Regions from separate parts of the Bacillus sp. GB_SG_008 genome, predicted to be linked through region 2. Evidence: riboswitches for the same ligand, from Rfam matches in the RefSeq annotation. Region 2 holds a riboswitch; the other holds the start of a gene.
The links. A riboswitch is a leader RNA that binds a small molecule or an ion and turns the genes downstream of it on or off. The one in region 2 is predicted to bind S-adenosylmethionine.
Positions count from the first base shown of each region.

Region 1: it holds a riboswitch for S-adenosylmethionine, as region 2 does, so the genes downstream of both, ACTDJC_RS17925 (MetQ/NlpA family ABC transporter substrate-binding protein) here and ACTDJC_RS02555 (bifunctional homocysteine S-methyltransferase/methylenetetrahydrofolate reductase) in region 2, are expected to answer to the same signal.

Region 1 is NZ_JBPZSK010000007.1:104,655-108,074, forward strand. It holds gene ACTDJC_RS17920 (methionine ABC transporter ATP-binding protein) at 1-1,001, opposite strand, end outside; gene ACTDJC_RS17925 (MetQ/NlpA family ABC transporter substrate-binding protein) at 1,014-1,826, opposite strand; SAM riboswitch class I at 1,918-2,032, opposite strand; gene ACTDJC_RS17930 (ABC-F family ATP-binding cassette domain-containing protein) at 2,210-3,420, opposite strand, start outside.
Region 2 is NZ_JBPZSK010000001.1:518,567-521,986, forward strand. It holds gene metC (cystathionine beta-lyase) at 1-291, opposite strand, end outside; gene ACTDJC_RS02550 (methionine biosynthesis PLP-dependent protein) at 288-1,400, opposite strand; SAM riboswitch class I at 1,474-1,593, opposite strand; SAM riboswitch class I at 1,795-1,905, shown strand; gene ACTDJC_RS02555 (bifunctional homocysteine S-methyltransferase/methylenetetrahydrofolate reductase) at 1,979-3,420, shown strand, end outside.

The sequences.
Region 1 (3,420 bases), on a different contig from region 2:
CCTTCTACAATAATTCCCTGTTCTTGTAAAAATGATAATGCCCTATGTACTTCTTTTGTTTCTCCTTTCATATGAACAACTAATTTTCCATACGCCTCATGCTTCAGCTGGGTGATGTTCCCCGATAGAATATTGGGATACACATTAAAGCGCTTTGTCGCAACAGCAAGTGCTGGTTCACCAGATGAATTTCCAATAAACGATAACGTAACGATTTCACCATTCTTTTGTAATTCAACCTGTAATACGTTAGGAATTTTTGAAGCAAATGAACTGTTTACAAACTTTTTAGTTGTGTCATGCTGCGGATTCGTAAATATATCTCTTACCTTACCGCTTTCTACAATACTACCGTTTTCCATTACCGCTACGCGATCACAAATGCGCTGAATAACATTCATTTCATGCGTAATCAGTAAAATCGTAATCCCAATCTCCTCATTAATTTCTAAAAGCAAATCTAAAATAGATTCTGTTGTTTCCGGATCTAATGCACTTGTTGCTTCATCACTTAGTAATATTTCTGGTTCGTGAGATAGGGCGCGGGCAATCGCGACCCGTTGTTTTTGTCCCCCTGAAAGTTCATTCGGATACGCATCTTTTTTTTCAAACAATCCAACAATGCGCAAATATTTTTCTACCCTATTTTGAATCTCAGCCTTTGTAACTCCTGTAAGTCGAAGCGGAAGTGCTATATTTTCATATACAGTTGCTGTTTTTAATAAATTAAACCCTTGAAAAATTATGCCAATTTTTTGCCTTGCCTGTGCAAGCTCATTTGAAGATAAAGATGTTAAATCTTTTCCATTTATAAGAACATGACCAGTCGTCGGCCTTTCTAATAAATTGACGCAGCGGATTAACGTACTTTTCCCGGCACCGCTATATCCAATAACTCCAAATATTTCTCCTGTTTTCACAGTAAGCGATGTACCTTTAAGTGCTTCTACTTTCCCTTTTTCTGTTTCAAATATTTTAGATACATTCTGTAATTCAATCATGCACTTCATCCCCTACCACGATGGCAATACAGCTCCATCAAATTTTTTCTCAATAAATTCTTTCACTTCTGGTGATTGGTAAGCTTTCTTAAACTGCTTTACGACTGCATCATCTTTATTATCTGAGCGAACAACGACCCAGTTTACATATGGCGAATCTTTTCCTTCACGGAAAATAGAATCTTTTGCTGGATGTAGTTTTGCACCCATTGCAAAGTTTGTATTAATGGCAGCTGCTTGTACTTCACTTAACTGTGTTGGCAGCTGGGATGCTTCTAGTTCAACAATTTTTAAGTTTTTAGGATTCTCTACTACATCTTTCGCGGTTGCCTTCTCTTTTGCTTTTGGATCAACTTTTAATACGCCCGCTTTCTCAAATAATTTCAACGCGCGTAATTCATTTGTTGGATCATTCGGTACCGCAATTGCATCCCCTTCTTTTAAGTCCTTCACATCTTTCACTTTCTTTGAATAAATCCCCATTGGAAACGTTACTGTTGAAAATACTTCTGTTAACTTCATTTTGCGTTCTTCTTTAAATACATCTAAATATGATTTCGTTTGAAAGCTATTCAGATCAATGTCTTTTTCATCTAACGATACATTGGGCATTACATAATCATTGAACACTTTAATCTCCACTTGTAAATGATCTTTTGCAGCTACTTCTTTTACTTTCTCCAAAATTTGTTCATGCGGCCCGCCGGTTACGCCAACAGTAATTTTCTTCTCATCTAATGCCTTAGCATCTTTTGTTGAATCTAGGCTGCATGCCCCTAGTAACAATACAGCTCCGCTTACAATACTTAATAATAATTTCTTCATCTCAGTTCCTCCTTAGTTTCTATCTTTTTGACAAAATAAAAACACCTCTCTAAAGTTAAGAGAGGTGTCCTATATATAAAAGTAGCTTCCTCTCTTATCTTCCAAAACGATAATCGTTTTGCTGGAATTAGCACCTGAACTTACCGTTTCGTAAGTTTGGTTGCCGGGCTTCATCGGGCCAGTCCCTCCGCCTCTCTGGATAAGAGTATCGGTATAAAGTTGTCAAAAACTATGTACCTTATACTAAATCTTGTAAAACATTTTGTCAACATGCTTTTCTGAATTTTTTTTATTCTCGAACAATAAAGCGAAACTTCCCCCATTGGGGGGCTTACTGCTCAAAAATAGCGGGATAAAGGAGCTATACGCTCCTTTGATATCCCTTATTTTATCTCTTTGCGCCACCCCTGCACATGCCAAACTTGCGTCACCCAATCTTCATAAAAATCTGGTTCATGAGAAACTAGTAACACCGTACCTTCATATTGCATGAGGGCTTCCTTAAGCGCTTCCTTTGCTCGAATATCTAAATGATTAGTCGGTTCATCTAAAACAAGTACATTACTTTCTGTTAACATCAATTCACATAAACGTACTTTCGTTTGTTCTCCACCACTTAATGAGTAAAGCCGCTGCCCAATATGTTCTTCTGTTAAACCGCACCTTGCTAGGGCCTGCCGAATTTCTTTTTGAGTCATATCAGGTCGCAATGACCATATTTCCTCAATTGGTGTTTGTTCTGAAGCAAATTCTTCTTGTGCAAAATAAGCTGGATTTACTCGCTCTCCTATTTTCACAATACCACTTAAAGGCTGCAAATGTCCCAATAGTGTTTTTAACATTGTTGTTTTCCCAATACCGTTATAGCCGACGATGGCAATTTTTTCACCGCGCTTTACCTGTAAATCAATTGGCGGGAATAAGGGCGCTGTGTAGCCAATTTGCATATCCTTTGCCTCTAAAATCCGGCTCACAGGATTACAGTAAACATGAAACATAAAACGTGGCTGCAGTGCAGAAGTTGGTTTTCCGATTTTTTTTATTTTTTCTAATACTTTTTCGCGGCTTTTTGCCTGTTTTGCTTTACGAATTTTATTCTTTTGAATAAAGTCCTTTAACTTTCCAATTTCTCTTTGCTGCCTATCATATGCCACTTGTAATTGCTGTTTATTTTGTTCATAGTTTTTTATAAATGTTTGATAATTGCCTATATAACGTTTCATTCCTTTATGTTCTAAATGATAAATTACATTGGTAATTTCATTTAAAAACCCTTCATCATGCGAAACCACAATGTAAGCATGTTCGTAATTTTTCAAATACCCCATAAGCCATTCAATATGAACGTTATCGAGATAGTTTGTTGGTTCATCAAGTAATAAAACATGCGGTTCTTCTAATAATAATTTTCCTAATAATAGTTTTGTTCGTTGGCCGCCGCTTAGTTTTTCCACCTCACGCTCCATACCAAGTGCTAAAATCCCTAATCCCGCAGCAACTTCCTCTATTTTTGCATCAATATGATAAAAATCAGAATGCTCTAGTATACTTTGTAACTCTCCATATTGTACTAACAATTGTTCAAGGTTATCTC
Region 2 (3,420 bases):
TTCAGAAATAAGAACATGGTCTCCTTGTGATAAAAGAAGAAAAGCTGTTGAAATAGCAGCCATGCCAGATGAGAACGCAAACCCTTTGCTCCCGCCTTCTAGTAAAGCAATTATTTCCTCGAGAGCTTCGCGCGTTGGATTTCCAGAGCGACTATAATCATATTTTCCAAATGCATCTACATCAAATTGATGAAATGTGGATGTGTTATAAACAGGAACATTGACAGCTCCTGTTTGTTTGTCATGCTTAAAACGATTATGAAGTAAAAGCGTATCTAGTGAATAACTCATATTCTCACTCCTTCTTTTACTTGTTTAAGTGCTTGCTGTAAGTCTTGAATTAAATCATCTTGATTCTCAATTCCTACAGAGAAGCGGAGCAGACGATTACAAACGCCGCGGGCAGTGCGAATGTCTTCTGGTATATCGGCATGCGTTTGTGTTGCTGGGTATGTAATGAAGCTTTCTACGCCGCCAAGGCTTTCTGCAAACGTAATAAGAGACAGAGATTGTAAGAATGGATCAATCCATGCTTCTTTTTTCAGTTTAAAAGAGATCATACCGCCTTTTCCCGGATAAAACACATCGGTTATAGATTCTTCCCCTTGTAAATAGGCAACAATTGCTTTTGCGTTTTCTTCATGCTGCTTCATGCGCAGTGCTAATGTTTTCATGCCGCGTATTAAAAGCCAAGAATCAAATGGGCTTAACACAGCTCCAGATGCATTATGATAGTGGGCAAGTTCCTCGCATAGTTTTGCACCTTTAGCAACGACAAGTCCGCTTAACACATCGTTATGACCTCCTAAATATTTTGTAGCACTATGCAGGACAATGTCCGCTCCAGTTGTTATTGGTTGTTGTAAATACGGCGTGTAGAATGTGTTATCAACAATAAGAAGCAAGTTGTGCCGTTTTGCAACGGTAGCAACTGCTGCGATGTCCGTTACTTGCATAAGCGGGTTTGTTGGTGTTTCGATGAAAATTGCTTTTGTATTTGGTGAAATTGCTTTTTCAATTTCTTGTATATGCTGCGTATCTACGTATCTACATCGCACATCCCATTTTTGTTCGTGCTCTGTAAATAAACGATATGTTCCGCCGTATAGATCTTCAGAGACAATAAGTTCGTCACCAGACCGGAATAGTGAAAGGACAAGAAGAACAGCAGCCATTCCTGAGCTACAGGCATAGCCTTGCTCTCCTTGCTCTAAGTCAGCGATTGCGCGCTCTAATAGAAGACGTGTTGGGTTTCCTGTTCGGGAATAATCAAACCCTGTTGACTTTCCAATTCCTTCGTGGCGGTACGCAGTGGAGAAGTAAACGGGTGGATTGACTGTTCCTGTTGTTGTTTCACTGCGATTTCCAATTTGGGCAAGCTTCGTTTCAATTGTAGACATAATAGAATTCCTCCTTATACAAAATAAAAAAGCCTTCTAAGAAGAAGGCTTATATATGACGAATATAGTCTTCTTCTTATCTGTCAAATCAGTTCTCAATTTGCTGGAATTAGCACCTTATTAACAAATAAAAAGCTTGTTAATGGTTGCTGAGGCGTCAATGGGCCAGTCCCTCTACCTCTCTCGATAAGAATTCGAAATATGAAGTTTTTTATTATGTTTTTTACTTTACAACAAATTTAGAAAGAAGCGCAAGTATATTTTGAATAATTTTATTTTTCTTTATTTTCGTTGACTTTCTCACTTTAACATGCTAAATTAATGAAAAAATTAACAAAGATTGTTAATGAGTGAACGGATGATGTTTACTTTTAGCATTCACAATAGAATGAAACTCTTATCAAGAGTGGTGGAGGGAAAGGCCCTGTGAAACCCAGCAACCTTCAAACAACATGTTTGAGACGGTGCTAAGACCTGCAGAACAAATTGTTCTGAATGATGAGAGGAGGATGAAATGCTGTCCCCCTCTTCATTGAGAAGAGGGGGTTTTTTATATTAGAAAGAAGAGAGGGAGATATGTGAAATTACTAGATTTATTGCAAAGAGGAATTGTTATTGGGGACGGGGCAATGGGAACATTGTTGCACTCTCATGGTTTACAAAGCTGCTTTGAAGAGTTGAATTTATCTGAACCGGAGCGGATTATTTCGATTCATAAACAATATGTTGCAGCCGGAGCAGATGTTATTCAAACAAATACATACGGAGCAAATGAAGGAAAACTTCGCATGTATGGATTGGAGGATCGCGTAAGAAAAATTAATCGTGCCGCTGTAAGACATGCAAAAGCAGCTGTGACAGAAAAGAATGCAATTGTTGGAACAATCGGTGGTATGAAACACATTGGAGCAGTTACAACGACTGATATGGAACGAGAATTTATGCTCTTAGAGCAAGCAAATGCCTTACTAGAGGAAAATGTTGATGGGCTATTATTAGAAACCTTTTATGATGAATTTGAATTGCTTCATGCAGTGAAAGTATTACGAAAGCAAACAAACGTCCCTCTTATTGCACAGCTTGCTCTTCACGAAGCTGGTACAACTCAAAATGGAAATAGTGTAGATGGTGTATTGAAGCGGCTTATAGAGTATGGTGCAAATGTGGTCGGATTAAATTGTCAATTAGGGCCGCTTCATATGATCGAATCTTTTAAAACAATAGCAATTCCTGAATATGGTTATTTATCTGCATATCCAAATGCCGGTCTTCCTAAATATGTAGAAGGTCGTTATGTATATGAAGGAAGCCCTGCTTATTTTGAAGAGATGGCGCCAGAATTTATTAAGCAAGGAGTTAGGTTACTTGGTGGTTGTTGCGGTACAACCCCTGCTCATATCGAAGCAATGAAGCGGGCACTTGAAAATGAGCGTCCTGTAACAGCTAAAGAAGTTGTAAAGCGTGCAGAAGTAATAGCAACGAAGCGTGTAAATACAGTGGATCGAATTACATTAGCAGAAAAAGCGAAGAAAGAAACGACAGTGATTGTTGAGCTTGATCCGCCAAAAACTTTGGATACGCAGCGTTTTTTTGAAGGAGCAAAAGCGTTGAAGCGTGCGGGAGCAGATGCTATTACGTTAGCAGATAATTCTTTAGCATCACCTCGTGTATCAAATATGGCGATGGGTGCGTTATTAACAAAGCATGATATTCCTGTACTGACCCATTTAACGTGCCGTGATCATAATGTAATCGGGCTGCAGTCTCATTTACTTGGATTAGCAGCGCTCGGTATGGAGGAAGTATTGGCATTAACAGGGGATCCAGCACGTGTTGGTGATTTTCCAGGTGCAACATCTGTATATGACCTTTCTTCTGTAGAGCTCATTAAAATGATTAAAGAAATGAACAATGGGCGTTCTATTTTAGGGAAATCAATTGGAGCAGCTACTCATTTTTCAGTAGGTGGAGCCTTTAATCCGAATGTAAGGCATATAGAAGCAGCTGTAAAACGTATGGA